2 regions of the Pseudomonas wadenswilerensis genome follow, and region 2 is predicted to be linked to the other one. Evidence: riboswitches for the same ligand, from Rfam matches in the RefSeq annotation. Region 2 holds a riboswitch; the other holds the start of a gene.
What was found. A riboswitch is a leader RNA that binds a small molecule or an ion and turns the genes downstream of it on or off. The one in region 2 is predicted to bind cobalamin.
Positions count from the first base shown of each region.

Region 1: linked by a shared signal. The riboswitch ahead of LOY45_RS16230 (TonB-dependent receptor) and the one ahead of LOY45_RS08695 ((2Fe-2S) ferredoxin domain-containing protein) in region 2 are both predicted to bind cobalamin.

Region 1 covers NZ_CP087191.1:3,537,906-3,545,413, reverse strand. The annotation lists gene LOY45_RS16240 (LysR substrate-binding domain-containing protein) at 1-699, shown strand, start outside; gene LOY45_RS16235 (IS110 family RNA-guided transposase) at 744-1,673, opposite strand; gene LOY45_RS16230 (TonB-dependent receptor) at 1,925-4,066, opposite strand; cobalamin riboswitch at 4,176-4,381, opposite strand; gene LOY45_RS16225 (GNAT family N-acetyltransferase) at 4,554-5,111, opposite strand; gene LOY45_RS16220 (carboxymuconolactone decarboxylase family protein) at 5,207-5,551, opposite strand; gene lpxO (lipid A hydroxylase LpxO) at 5,745-6,644, opposite strand; gene ribD (bifunctional diaminohydroxyphosphoribosylaminopyrimidine deaminase/5-amino-6-(5-phosphoribosylamino)uracil reductase RibD) at 6,802-7,266, opposite strand; gene LOY45_RS16205 (MurR/RpiR family transcriptional regulator) at 7,343-7,508, opposite strand, start outside.
Region 2 covers NZ_CP087191.1:1,884,535-1,892,042, forward strand. The annotation lists gene LOY45_RS08680 (ornithine cyclodeaminase) at 1-70, opposite strand, end outside; gene ctlX (citrulline utilization hydrolase CtlX) at 91-1,008, opposite strand; gene LOY45_RS08690 (ABC transporter substrate-binding protein) at 1,142-2,074, opposite strand; gene LOY45_RS08695 ((2Fe-2S) ferredoxin domain-containing protein) at 2,071-2,457, opposite strand; cobalamin riboswitch at 2,564-2,767, opposite strand; gene LOY45_RS08700 (sigma-54-dependent Fis family transcriptional regulator) at 2,773-4,584, opposite strand; gene LOY45_RS08705 (ABC transporter ATP-binding protein) at 4,829-5,923, shown strand; gene LOY45_RS08710 (ABC transporter ATP-binding protein) at 5,923-7,020, shown strand; gene LOY45_RS08715 (carbohydrate ABC transporter permease) at 7,017-7,508, shown strand, end outside.

The sequences.
Region 1 (7,508 bases), 1.7 Mb from region 2:
CAGATTTTCGATGCGGTGCAGCGCATGGGCGACGACATCAGCGCCCAGCACCGCGAACCGGTGGGCCAGCTGCGGATTGCCAGCAGCCTTGGCCTGGGCCGGCGATTTGTGGCCCCGGCGTTGTCGGAACTGGCCGAGCGCTACCCGCGCCTGGATGTGCGCCTGGACGTGCATGACCGCCTGGTGGACCTGATTGAAGAGGGCGTCGACCTGGATATTCGCGTCGGTAACGCCATCGCTCCCAACCTGATTGCCAAGCCGCTGGCCAGGAACCGCCGGGTGCTGTGCGCTTCCCCGGCCTACCTGGCCCGGCGCGGCACGCCCAAGGTGCTGGCCGAGCTTGCCAGCCATGATTGCCTGGTGATCAAGGAGCGTGACCACCCGTTTGGCGTCTGGCAGCTGGAAGGGCCGGGGGGCGAGGAGAGCGTGCGGGTGACCGGCAGCCTGTCGAGCAACCATGGTGAAGTGGCGCACCAGTGGTGCCTGGATGGGCGAGGAATTTTGCTGCGCTCGTGGTGGGATGTGCACGACAGCCTGGCCGATGGGCGCCTGGTGCAGGTGCTGGCGGAGTATCACCAGCCGGCGGACATCTGGGCGGTGTATACCTCGCCGCTGGCCAGTTCGGCCAAGGTGCGGGTGGCGGTGGAGTTTTTTCGCCAGTATTTTGCCGAGCGCTATAGCTTGCCTGAGCTAGGTTGACAGGGCCGGTGTACACAGGCCCATTGTGGGAGCAACTGTCTTGATCAGGCTGTTTGCACTCGCCAAGGGGTATTGTCCCGCAGCATTGCATTCAGCCTGACGATCAGCACCCGCATGCAAGCTACGAGTGCCACCTTGGCGCACTTGCCACGTGCCCGAAGTGCTTCGTAGCGTGCTTTAAATTCTGTGTTGTGACGGATGATGATCCAGCTCGACATGTACAGCACTCGCCTTACATGGGCCCGACCACCCCATATCTGGCGGTGCCCTCGATGGCTACCACTATCGTTGTTGTAAGGCGCTACGCCCACCAGCGCGGCGATCTGACGGCGGTCCAACTGCCCCAGTTCAGGCAGTGAGGCGAGCAGATTTGCGGCGGTTACCCGACCGATTCCGCTCACCGCCAACAACTGACTCGCCCTGGTATCGTCCAGTTGCACCATCGCCTGGTCAATTTCTTCGTCGAGGCGTTTGATCAGCACTTTCAGGTGTTCTATGTGCTCATCAAAGTGGGCCATCGCCATTGCCGAGCGGCATTGCAGGCGACGCCGTTTGTAGTCATCACGGCTCTGCACAAATTGGGCGCGCTGCTTCACCAACTCGCGCAGCTCTTCGCGTTCCGGGCTGATCGGTTGGCTTTGAGGAACGCTGAGGTGTGCAGCGAAGTCCGCAAGGACTTCGGCGTCGATCTTGTCGGTTTTGGCTTTTTTACCCATGGCATCGGCGAATTTCCGGGCACGGGCTGGGTTGATGCAGATGGTTTCCAGTCCTGCTGAGGCCAGGGCGATCAACACATCTTTCTCGTAGCCGCCTGTCGCTTCGATCAGCACTCGACTGATCTTGAAGTCCTTCAGACGCTCAAGCAACGCCTCGAAGCCTGCGGAGTTGTTGGCCACTTCGAAGCGGATTTTCTGAGGTTTGATGCAGATTTCCAAAGTGGCTTTGGCAGTGTCGATTCCAACAGAAGACAACATGGCTGAACCCTCTTACACTCAGTTGTGAGAGCGCTCTGGCTTGGCCCACGCTTGTGATTCGAGAGGCGCTCAATCAACTGTTCGGGCTCGGGCCAGAGTGGAGAGGTGAATGGCAGCTTTGCTCCCACACGTGCTTTAAGCACTACCGGCGTACAGCTTGCCATTCACCGCTCTCACTTCTGATTCTATTCCTACCTCAAGACACAAGCCGGCGTTGCCGGCGATGGGCTGCAACGCAGCCCCGGTTCACCTCAGAACGTGTAATCCACCGTCGCAAAATACGACCGCGGCTCACCCATCAGCCACTGCTCGCCACTGTGCGCAGTGGCCGCATAACGGCGGTCGAGCAGGTTGTTCAGCTGCAGGCCCAGACGCACATCCGGCAGCACCTGCCAGCCCAGGTTGGCATCGACCACGGTAAAGCCCGGCACGCTCTGGGAGTTGGCGGTGTTGGCATAGCGCTCATCGACATAACGCAGGCCCATGCCGGCGTCTACGTTGTGGCTGAAGCCTTTGCTGACCCACAGGTTGGCGGTCCGCCGCGGTACGTTGCTTGGGCGATTGCCAGCACGGGAAACGGTTTGCCCACCCACCGTCTGGTCGAAATCGTCGTACTTGGCGCGCACCACCGAGGCGTTGGCCGAGACATGCCACTGGTTGGCCAGGGCCAGCTCCAGGGTCGCTTCCAGGCCATCGGAGGTCTGCTGCCCGGCCTGTTCCTTCTGGTGGGTGTCGGGGTTGTCGACCAACAGCTTCTTCTTGACGATGTGATAGGCCGCCAGGGTCCACTCGCCACGGCCATCCCAGAACAGCTGCTTGAGGCCGAACTCGGTCTGCTTGGCTTCGGTCAGGTCGAACTTCTGTTGGCTCGGGCTCAAGGTCACCAGGTCGCTGACGCCATCTTCACTGGTGGAGTACTGGCCGTACAGACTCAGCTCGTCGTTGACTGCGAACACCAGCCCGGCGCGCCAGTTGCCGCCGTTGAGGCTGCGGTCAGTGCGGGTGTCGTTGACCAGGTTGTTGCGGTCGATGTGGTTCTGGTCGCGACGAATGCCGGTGACCAGCGACCAGCGCTCCGACAGCTGGGTGCGGTTCTCGGCGAACAGGGCGAAGGTGCGGGTGGTGCTGTCGGTTTGCGGGCGGGTCGGGCTGGCGCTGTGGAAGTAGCCCGGCGCCGGCTGCCACGGGTCGATGAAATCGCCGCCAATGTCGTTGTACGGCGAGTTGCTGTCGATGCCGAAACGGATGCGGTTGTACTCGGCGCCGACCACGGTTTTGCTGGCCAGGCCAAACAGCGAATGGTCGAAGGTGAAGCTCTGGCGGTCGCCGACCTGTTCCTGGTCGTGCCTGATCTCCAGGTAGCTGCCGCGCTCAAGCTGGCCGACGCCGCTGTTCCAGGTGTAGTCCTCGGCGTTGCGCCAGTGCCGGCGGCTCTTGAGGTAGTACAGCTGGTTGCTGGCGCTGATCGAATCGCTGATGGCCCAGTCGGTGTTAAAGCGGGTCCACTCGTCGTGGTAGTGCTGGGCCGAATCCTTGAGGTTGTAGTTTTTCTTGCGCAGGCTGTCGCGATAATGGCCGTCGATCAGCGGCGTGCCGAAGTAGTTCATCGGGTCGGCATCGCCGCGCTCGTGGGCGAGGGTGAAGCTCAGGTCGTCGCTGGCATCGAAGCGCAGGGCGGCGCTCATGGCCAGGTTCTTCGAGTCGCCGCGGTCGACCCAACCGTTGCTTTCCTGGCGGTTGAGGGTCACCCGGTAGCTCAGCCGCTCGCTCAGCGAACCACCGCTGTCCAGGCCCAGTTGCTGGCGGTCGTAGGAACCATAGCCCAGGCGCAGGTGGTTACGGATCTCGCCGGTAAAAGGTTTTTTCGGAATCACGTTGATCACCGCACCCGTGGCGCCTTCGCCGTACAGCACCGAGGCCGGGCCACGGATCACGTCGATGCGCTCGACCATCCACGGGTCGACCGGGAAGCTCTGGGTACCGGCGCCGGTGTACATGCGCGAGCCGTCGAACAGGGTCATCACCGAGCCGTGGCCGCTGAAGCCGCGGGCCGACAGCGCCGTATTGCCGTTGCCCGGGGTGGCGACCGAGGTGATGCCCGGCGAGCGGGTCACGGCGTCCTGCACGGTGAGGTTGTTGCGCCCGTCGATGACCTCGCTGGCGAGGCTGCTGGTGCTGGCCGGGGTGTCCATGGCACTGAGGTCCAGGCGCGAGCCGGTCGGCAGCGGGGTGGCCAGGCTGATGGTTTGGTTGTCGCTGCTGCTGGTGATGGCCGTCGAGGGCAGGGCCAGGGCAGAGGGGTTGGTGTCTTCGGCGAAAGCCGGCACGGAGAATGCCAGGCAGGGGGCCAGGGCATTGGCCGCCAGGGTATGAAGCTTGGAATTTCGGGACATGTCGTTCCACAGTCAACAGGAAGAATGAATCCCGGAGGGAACAACGCATGGAGGCATGGCGCACGCGCAGGCGGACGCCAACCGGCCTGCGCCCGCCCACCGCGGGGTTGCCAAACAGAAGCTTCAGGCCGGTCTCCGGGCTTGCGAGGGTCATGAAGGCCTTCACCTTCCCATGCCGAGGCACAGTGGTGTTTCGAAGGCTTCGCTCGCTTACCGTTGCGGGGGCAGCGCCGGACTGGTCATTTGCATGACGCACCGGCTTCCCGTTTCACCCTGCGCACGGCGGCGCAGGACACCTGAAACTGGCGCGCATCTGAACACCGAAAACCTTTGCAGTCAACGGCTTGCGTATCTGAGCAGATCAGTTTTTGGGTGGCGCTTCTAGGTCAACAGCATCGCCGGCAAGCCGGCTCCCACAGGGTTCGGTGTGCACCGTAGCTGTGGGAGCTGGCTTGCCAGCGATGAGTCCAGCTCAGACAGCGACGTCTCAACGCCCGCGCTTGCGCGACACCACCGCCTCGATATTCTTGCGCCCGATCAGCATTGGCTGCTTCGGCTCTTCCAGCCACTTGTACATCACCAGGCTGTCCACCAGCCCCAGGTGCGCATGCCGGTAGGCATTGGGCAAACGCCCGACGATGGCAAAGCCAAGCTTCTGCCACAAGGCCACCGCGACCTCGTTGCTCGACACCACCGAGTTGAACTGCATGGCCAGAAAACCCAGCTCCCGGGCCAGCTGCTGCGAGTGCTCGCACATCAACCTGGCGACACCGCGCCCACGGGCGGCGTCGCAGACCATGTAGCCGCAATTGCTGACATGGTTGCCGGGGCCGGCGGCATTGGCCTTGAGGAAGTAGGAGCCGAGCAGCACGCCATCCTCTTCGGCCACCAGGGTTCGCAGCGGCGCTTCCAGCCACAGCTGGCGAGCTTGCTCCTGGCTCATGGCCGGGTCGAAGGCATAGGTTTCGCGGGCGCTGACAATGCCCTGGAAGGTCGGCCAGAAAAGCTCGAAGTCGGCGGCGGTCATGGGGCGGATGTGGATCATGGTGGTTCCTGAAAACGGTTCGCCCGCTAGCTTATGCGAAAACGCCAGGAAGTGGGTGAGGCGCGGCGCGACCGCGCGCTCACGTGAGGGAGAGGTTACAGCCCAGCCTTGCCCACGGCATCCAGTGCCCGCGCCGAATACACCAGCGCCGCCCCGGCGTTCATGGCCACGGCCACGCCCAGGGCTTCGGCGATTTCTTCGCGGGTCGCGCCTTGCTTGACCGCCTGGGCCGAGTGCACGGCGATGCAGCCGTCACAGCGGGTGCTGACTGCCACGGCCAGGGAAATCAGCTCACGGGTCTTGGCGTCCAGGTGGTTGGTCCTGGCTCCGGCGCCACTGGCGGTCATGTAACCGTTAACCGTGTCGGGAGAGAGTTGCTTGAGATCGCCGATGCCGCCCATCAACTGATTACGGTAGGCATCCCAGTCCATCATGCTCATTGTCTTCACCTTGGTGTGGTTGGCAACTAGAACAGTGACGTTAGTTTTTTTTGCGGCAGGGCGCCGTTGCTCGATGGTCGGGGAAAGGCAAGACTTTGGGAGGGAGAGGGTCTCATCGCTGGCAAGCCAGCTCCCACAGAGAAAGCATGCACTGAACCTGTGGGAGCTGGCTTGCCAGCGATAGCGGTCTGAGTCAGATATAGATGAACACCAGCACCAGCGCCGCCACCACCGCCCATTTCTCCAGGTAGTAACGGGTGCGGTTGCGCTTCTTCAGCGCCTTGCCGCGCTCGCGGATCTTGTAGATGCGGGTGAACAGGCGGTTGATGCCGCCGGTCTTGTCACCGGCATCGTTGGGCGCGGCGGCCGCGGCCATCACGCTGCGGCTGAACCAGCGGTTGAACGCCGTGGCCCAGCGGTACTTGAGCGGACGCTCGACGTCGCAGAACAGAATGATGCGGTTGTGCTCGGTCTGGTTCGAGGCGTAGTGGATGTAGGTTTCATCGAACACCACCGCCTCGCCGTCGCGCCAGGCGTAGTTCTCGCCGTCGACGCAGATGTAGCAACCGTCATCGTTTGGCGTGTCCAGGCCCAGGTGGTAGCGGTACGAGCCTGCGTAAGGGTCGCGGTGGCGCACCAGCTTGGAGCCCGGCGGCAGGGTGGCGAACATCGCCGCCTTGACCGAGCCGATGCCCTGCAGCAGCTCGGTGGTGCGTGGGCACAGCTTCATTGCCGAAGGGTGGCTCTCGCCGTACCACTTCAGGTAGAAGCGCTTCCAGCCGCTCTTGAAGAACGAGTTGAAGCCGACGTCGTCGTAGTTCTGCGAGCTCTTGATCTCGCCGACGTGCAGCAGTTGCTGGGCCTCGGCGCGGATTTCCTGCCAGTTGTCCTGCAACGGCTTGAGCTCGGGGAAGGACTCGACTGGCAGGTACGGCTTGGCCGGCAGCTTGGAGAACAGGTACAGGAACACGTTGACCGGGGCCAGGAAGCTCGAGTGATCACCCAGCTGACGGGTGACCTTGTGCCGTACCCGGCCGCGGAAATGGACGTAGGCAATCGAGAAAACAAACAGTAGAACTAAGAAAATTTTCATGGGCGAATACTTGTCGATGTGGCGATGCGCCATGGCATAAGCCCGCCAGCATAAACAATCATGTCCACGGTTTGAACTAAATGTTACCGGTTATGTGCCCGACCATAGTGCTAGGCGCAACCGTTTGCCTTAACGATTCAGCCTGCGCGGTTGTCCCTCAGCAAACGTCGAGCGCTGCCCCGGCCCTGTTCAGGTAGGGCGTCAGGTCACCCGCCGCCTGTGCCTGGAGCAAGCCGATGATCACCTCTATGCCGGCCTGTTCGAGCAACGCGATACCCGCCCCGGCATTGCGCGGGTCGGGGTCGAGCATGGCAACGAACACGCGCTTGATGCCGCGCTTGATCAAGGCTGTGGCACAGGACGGCGTGCGGCCATGGAAGGAGCAGGGCTCGAGGGTCACGTAGGCCGTCACCCCGTCGGCATCGCCGTCGAACTGCGCCATGGCCATGGCTTCAGCGTGGTGTTGCCCTGGTGCTTGGGTAAAGCCGCGGGCAATGATCCGGCCGTCGCGCACCAGCACGCAGCCCACCGGGGGATTGGGCAGGCAGGTGGGCAAGGCGCGGCGGCCTTCGCTCAGGGCCTGGTGCATGAACAGCTTATCGCTGGGTGAAAAACAATCCATTGTCGTTCAGCTCCTGGGGTAGTGATGGCGCGAGTGCGCGTACACAGCGTAATCCAGCTTGCGCGCTTTTGCCGCCTCACTTGCGGGTGATTTTGCCGCCAGGGACATGCAGGTACGACATCACGCTTTCGGTCAGCTCGGTGGCCAGCTTCACCGCTTCCTTGTTGCGCGCCATGACCCCGGCCACCAGGCCTTCGATCAGCGCCAGCACGGCAATGCTGGAACTGGTCAGCACCGGGTGA
Region 2 (7,508 bases):
TGATGCAGGTGCTCAGGCCTTTGCATGCCACCAGGCGGCTGAGGTCGGTAACGTCGATATAGCGGGTCATGATGAACTCCTTTGTTGTAATCAGTGACGGACGGGCAGGTGCACTTCGGCGAGCATGCAGCGCGCGCTGCCGCCGCCAATGCGCTCGATATGGTCGATGTTCACCACCACCGGGTGGCTGTGCTGTTCGACCTGCCGGCGCTGTTCGGGGCTGAGCGAGCGCCAGGCGCTGCGCGACATCACCAGCAGCGGCTGGCCTTGCTTGTCGTGGACTTCAAGCATGTTGCCGGCGAAACCTTCGAGCTGGTCGAAATCCAGGGTCAAAATGTCCTTGCCGGTGTCGCGCAGCGAATGCTCCAGGGCGCGGCGCTCGGCGGCCTCGGGCAGGGCCTGCAGGCAGACCACCGAGAGCCCGCGGCCAACGCTCATCATCACATTGCAGTGATAGATCGGCGCCTGGTGGCGGTCGACGGCGTGGAACAGGCACAGGCGATAGTCGAGCTGTTCGGCGAACAGGCGCAGGGCCTGGGTGTGGGTGCGCCCGGAATGGCAGGCATAGCTGATCCGGTGCTCGCGATCCAGGACCATGCTGCCGGTCCCTTCCAGATACATACTCTGCTGTTCCAGGGGGCTCAGATCGATGGTCTGACGGACGGCAAAACGCTCTTCGAGCACCTTGAGCACGCCCTTGCTGCGCTCCAGGCGGCGGTTCTGGCCTTCCATCGGGTAGAGCACCAGGCTGCCGTCGGCGTGGCTGCTCCACCAGTTGTTGGGGAAAATCGAGTCAGGGGTGTGCGGCGCCGGGGTGTCCTGCACCACCAGCACTTCGACGCCGTGCTGGCGCAGGGTGTCGACATAACCATCGAACTCTTCCAGCGCTTTCTGCTGTGCCTGCTCCGGCTCGAGCAGGGCTTGCTGGAAACGGTTGTTGAGGGCGGTATCCGGGTTGAAGGCGAACCGCGCCGGGCGGATCATCAAGACTGTATTTGTTGTTTGCATCGAGGCACGCATCCGGGGTTGGCTGTGTGCTTATTGTCGACGTGATCAATGATAAATCCCGGCTGAAGCGCGTTGGGCGCTCAGCCGGTAAAGCTGAAATAGTGGGTTTGACAGCGGAATCTGCTGTGATGACTCAAGGTAGGTCTTGCTTGAAGGCGCGCAGCTGCCGCGCCAGGCTCAGCGCGGTGCTGGCGCTGTGTTCGCCGGCAAGGATGTGGGTGAAGGGCAGGTCGATCAGGCGATTGTTGCGCACGGCTTGCAAGTGCGAGAGCGCCGGGTGCTTGCGCAGGTAAGCGCGCTTGCCGGCGGCGGGCGACCACACTGCATCGGCAAGGATGATGACGTCGGGGTCGGCGCGCAGCAGGCTTTCGGCATCGACCGTGACCCGGTTCAGCTCGACCTCGGCGTAAAGGTTGCGGCCGCCCGCCGCGTCGATCAGCTGGGTGATGAAGCCGCGCTTGCCTTCGCTGTGCAGGCCGTTGACCTCGTTGTCGAGGTAAAACACCGACAGCGGCTGCCCGTGCCCGGCGATGGCTTTAGCGGCGGCCAGATCCTGGTGCTGGCGGGCGATCAGGTGGCTGGCCTGGGCGTCGCGCTGCAGCAGACGGCCGAGGACACGCAGGTCTTGTTCAACGGCGGCAAAGCCGTTTTCGGTCGCTGGCGCGCAGGCGTTCTCCAGCAGGTAAGTGCCGATGCCGTTGGCTTTCAAGGTCGTGCGCAGGGCTACGCCGTCGCTGTCGCGAAAGGCACTGGCAAAACCGCCGACCAGCAGGTCGTAACCCTGGGCATAGACGACCTCGGTTGCCGGGTAGCGGCGTGACAGCAGGGGGACGCCGCGATAGCGTCCGCTGGCCAGGGCTTGCGGGTCGTCATCGATATAGCTGACCGCGGCCAGGGTTGGGCCGGCTTCAAGGGCCAGCAGCAGGTCGGCGGCGTGCTGGTTGAGGGCCAGGATGCGTTGTGGACGGTCATGTGGCAGTTGCCAGGTCTGCCCGCAGTTTTGATAGTCCAGGGCCAGGGCGCTGCTGCTCAATACGGCCAGCAAGCTGGCGCCGAACCACCTCATGACACCTGGCCATTGAGCAGCAGATCGGGCACCGGCTGGCCCTCGATCAGGTGTTCGCGCACCAGCCGTTGCGCGTCTTCGGCGTTGGCTACCCGGTACCAGCAACGGTCCGGATACACCGTCAGCACTGGGCCGAGGTTGCAGGGGAACTGGCAATGGCTGCGGGTCAGCAGCACGCCGTCAGTGGTTTCGATACGGTTGGCCACCAGCAGCTCGCGGCGCAGGACTTTCCACAGCGGCAGGGCACCGCGTTGCACGCAGCGAGGGCCGGTGCAGAGCATCACGTGGCGGGTATGCTCGGGGATCTGCGACCACTCGGGCTTGCTCTGGATTTCATCTTCGGCGACGCGGCCGCGGCGACGCTTGGGGGTTGTTGCTGTCATGGACTTCTCGAAAAACATTCGCGAAGCGCACAGGAGGGCCCCAGCCAACACGCGCCAGGCAGCCGGCTCGTGCCCGCCCTCCGCAGGTTTGCCTAAATGACTGCGTGCAGTCGTGGGGCTTCAGGCCGGTCTCCGGGCTTGCGAGGCTTGAAGCCATTCGCCTTCCCATGCCTGTGGGCACAGTGGCGGGTTGAATGCTTCACTCGCTTACCGTTGCGGGGGCAGCGCCGGACTGGTCGATAACGACGCACCGGCTTCCCGTTTCACCTGACGCACGGCGGCGGCAGGCACCTGAAACTGGCAGGCATCTGACCATCAGCCCAGGCGTTCGTCAACTGTACCGGCCTGGCCCTGGGCGTGCAGGCGCTTGTACAGGGTGGTGCGGCTGATGCCCAGGGCCCGGGCCAGGGCCGAGATATTGCCGTTGAGGCCTTGCAGGCGCTGGCCGAGGTCGTCAGCGCTAGCTGGTGACGGCAACACGGGGGGCTGCGGCCTGGAGGCGGGCAGATCGGCAAAGAAACTGTCCGGCAGGTGCTCCACAGCAATCGGCCGCCCGCCCGCCAGCGCCAGTGCGACCTGGAGCACGCTGGCCAGCTGGCGCAGGTTGCCCGGCCAGGGGTGCTGGAGCAGCAGTTCCAGCACCTTGCCGGGCAGTTGCGTCGGCGCCCCGGGCTCGCGGTGCTGCTGGTGGAGCTGTTCGATCAGGGCCAGGCGGTCGCTGCGTTCGCGCAAGGGCGGCAGCATCAGGCTGAGACCGGCGATGCGGTAGTACAGGTCCTGGCGAAAGTGGCCCAGACGTACTTGGTCGGCGAGGTTCTGGTTGGTCGCCGAGACCACGCGGATATCCACCGGGATCGGTTCACCACTGCCCAATGGCTGGATGTTGCGGGTCTGCAGAAAACGCAGCAGGCGTGCCTGGGTCGGCAGCGGCATGTCACCGATTTCATCGAGAAACAGGATGCCCCGGTCGGCCTTGCGGATCAGGCCGATATTGCCCTTGTGATGGGCGCCGGTGAATGCGCCTTTCTCGTAGCCGAACAGCTCCGACTCGACCAGCTCGGCCGGAATCGCTGCGCAGTTCACCGCAATCAACGGCTGGCCGGCGCGGCTGCTGGCGCGGTGCAGGGCATTGACGAAGACTTCCTTGCCGGCTCCGGTTTCGCCCTCGATCAATAGCGGAATGTCCTTTTCCAGCAACAACCCGGCCTGGTGCAGGGCCTTGTCGATACGCGGGTCGCAGGTGGTTTGCGCATGGCTGACCGGTGTGGCCCGCGGGGCTTGGGTGGGGGCATGCAACAGGCAATGAAAACGGTTGCGCCCGGTCACCTGCACGGCGAACGGTTGCTCTGCGCTGTGGCCGAGCAGTTGCACCAGGGGCGTCCTGAACAACTGCTCCAGGTTCAGTTGCAACGGATTCTGGCCGAGCAAACTGTCGGCCCGGCGATTGGCCGCCAGCACCCGGCCCTGGTCATCGAACACCAGCAGCCCGGCCCATTGGCTGTCGAGGTTGTTGGCGCCGGTATTGAAGCTCAGTTGCCGGTAATCCCCGGCAAAGCGCGCCAGGATCAGGCGGTTCTCCAGGCTCTGGCTCATCATCCGCACCAGGCCCTGGGTTTGCGCCGCCGGCAGGTAGCTGTCGCTGGACACATCGAGTACGCCGATCAACTGGCGCTCGGCGTCGAACAAGGGGGCGGCGGCGCTGGCCATGAAGCGGTTGAGCTTGAGGAAGTGCTCATCCTGGCTGACATGCACCGCCTCGCCGGTAGCCAGGGCGGTGCCGATGGCATTGGTGCCCACCCCTTGTTCCCGCCAGCAGGCGCCGGCGACAAAGCCGTGGCGCTGGCGCGGGTCGATAAAGCGGCGGGTGCCCCAGGCATCGAGCAACTGGCCCTGATGGTCGCTGAGCATGATCAGGTAACTGGAGTTGCCGAGCAGGTGCGCGTATTGCGGCAGCACCTCGTCGCGGGTGGTGCCCAGCAGTGAATGCTCGCGTTCGAGCAGTTCGCTGACCTGGGCGGCGGATGCTTCGCCGAACTGCGGTTGTGACTGGTGATCCAGGCCGTAGGCGCGGCAGCGCTGCCAGGAGGCCTGGATCAGTTGCGCATGGGCGCTGGTGGATGCGGCCATGGGCCCGTCCTCTGCCGGCGGCAGTGTTGTTGTTTTTGTCTGATCCAGTGTTGTTCAGTCCTGTTCATTGTCAATGCCGCGGCTGTTCAACTGTGCAGCGAAGGCTGTTCATTTCTGTTCAGGTGTGAACCCCGGCCATCGGTCAGTTCGCTGAATTGCTTTTGCCGGCAAAGGCTTGGCAACCGCTGGCACGAATCTGGCTCTGCCTTGTGCGCCTGCTCGATAACAACAAGAAGGCCGCGCCATGTCGCTCACGCTCGAACATGTCAGCCGTACCGTGGATAACCAGGTGTGCATCGACGATGCCTGCCTGAGCTTCGAGCCCGGCTCGTTCAATGTGCTGCTTGGCCGCACCCTGGCCGGCAAGACCAGCCTCATGCGCCTGATGGCCGGGCTTGATCGGCCGGACCGTGGCCGGGTGCTGATGAATGGCGAAGATGTCACCGGCCGCCCGGTGCGCCAGCGCAATGTGTCGATGGTCTATCAGCAGTTCATCAACTACCCGACCCTGAGCGTGTTCGAGAACATTGCCTCACCCTTGCGCCAGGCGCGCATGGCCGAAGCGCTGATCCGCGAGAAAGTCCAGCAGACCGCGCAGATCCTGCGTATCGAGCCGTTTCTGCAACGCTTGCCGCTGGAGCTGTCGGGCGGTCAGCAGCAACGCACGGCCATGGCTCGGGCACTGGTCAAGGACGCCGAACTGATCCTGTTCGATGAGCCGCTGGTGAACCTCGACTACAAGCTGCGTGAAGAGTTGCGCCAGGAGATGCGCGAGCTGTTCGCCGCCCGCCATTGCATTGCCGTGTACGCCACCACCGAACCCAACGAAGCCCTGGCCCTGGGTGGCACCACCACCATCCTCCATGAAGGGCGCATCGTGCAGAGCGGGCCCACTGCCCAGGTCTATCACCAGCCGCGCACGGTGCTGGCCGCCGAGCTGTTTTCCGAGCCGCCGATCAATCTGATGCCCGGGCGTATCAGCGGCAATGAGGTGAGTTTTGCCGGTGCCGTGCATTTCGCCATGAACGCCGATCTGCGCCGCATTGGCGATGGCGATTACCGCTTTGGCGTGCGCCCGAGCCATATCAGCCTGGTGCCGTCCAACGACGATGACCTGGAGCTGGCAGTGCTGGTGGAACTGGCGGAAATCAGCGGCTCGGAAACCTTCCTGCATGTGCGCAACGAGCACTTTCGCCTGGTCCTGCACCTGCCTGGCGTGCACGAGTACCACGTCGATGCGCCGATCCGGGTGTTCATCCCCACCCACAAGCTGTTTGTCTTCGACACCGCCGGGCAGCTGGTGCAGGCGCCGGGCCTGCGTGAAGCGAGGGTCGCCTGATGGCCGAGATTCGCCTGCAACAGCTGGCGCACAGCTACAGCCGTGACCCGCAGGGCGCTGACGACTATGCCTTGCGCGAGCTCGAACATGTCTGGGAGCAGGGCGGTGCCTATGCCTTGCTCGGGCCTTCGGGGTGCGGCAAATCCACGTTGCTCAATATCATTTCCGGGCTGCTCAGCCCGTCCCAGGGCCAGGTATTGTTTGATGGCAAGGTGGTCAACGCGCTGTCGCCGCAGGCCCGCAACATCGCCCAGGTGTTCCAGTTCCCGGTGGTCTACGACACCATGACAGTGTTCGACAACCTGGCCTTTCCGCTGCGCAACCAGGGCCTGGATGACGTGCGCATCGGCAAGAAGGTGGCAGAGATCGCCGAGGTGCTCGACCTGGGTAACCTGTTGAAGAAGAAAGCCCGCAACCTCAGCGCCGATGAGAAGCAGAAGGTCTCCATGGGCCGCGGCCTGGTGCGCGACGACGTCTCGGCGATCCTCTTCGACGAGCCGCTGACGGTGATCGACCCGCACCTTAAATGGAAGCTGCGGCGCAAGCTCAAGCAGATCCATGAGCAGTTCAACATCACCATGATCTACGTCACCCACGATCAGCTCGAAGCCTCGACCTTCGCTGACAAGATCGCGGTGATGTATGGCGGGCAGATCGTCCAGTTCGGCACCCCCCGCGAGTTGTTCGAACGGCCGCGCCACACCTTTGTCGGCTACTTCATCGGCAGCCCGGGGATGAACCTGATCCCGGTGCAGGTGCAGCCCGGCGGGGTCGGCTTTGCCGGCATCCACCTGCCATTGCCTGGGGATCTGCAGGAGCGCCTGGCAGCGAGCAACACCACGCACCTGCAGGTGGGCATCCGTCCGGAATTCGTCCAGGTCTGGGACGCGCCGTTCGACGAAGGCTTCAGCGCCAGGGTGGTGGATGTCGAAGACCTGGGGACCTACAAGATTCTCAGCCTCGACCTGCAAGGCGTGCCGCTCAAAGTGCGCCTGGGCGAGGACCGCGCCTTGCCGGTGGGCCAGGCCTGGATCAGTTTTCCGGCGCAGTGGCTGATGCTCTATGCCGATGACGTGCTGCTGGAGGCCCGGCCATGAACAAGGTGCCCAACAACAAGGCCTGGTGGCTGGTGCTGCCGGTGTTTTTGCTGGTGGCCTTCAGCGCCGTGGTACCGATGATGACCGTGGTCAACTACTCGGTGCAGGACATTTTCGACCAGTCCAGCCGCTACTTCGTTGGCGCCGACTGGTACCGCCAGGTGCTGCAGGACCCGCGCCTGCACGACTCCCTGCTGCGCCAGTTCATCTACTCGGCCTGCGTGCTGCTGATTGAAATCCCCCTGGGGATCGCCGTCGCCCTGACCATGCCGACCAAGGGCCGCTGGTCGTCCCTGTGCCTGATCGTCATGGCCATTCCGCTGCTGATCCCGTGGAACGTGGTCGGCACCATCTGGCAGATTTTCGGCCGTGCCGATATCGGCCTGCTGGGTGCTTCACTCAACCAGCTGGGCATCAACTACAACTATGCCGCCAACACCATGGACGCCTGGGTCACAGTGCTGGTGATGGACGTCTGGCACTGGACC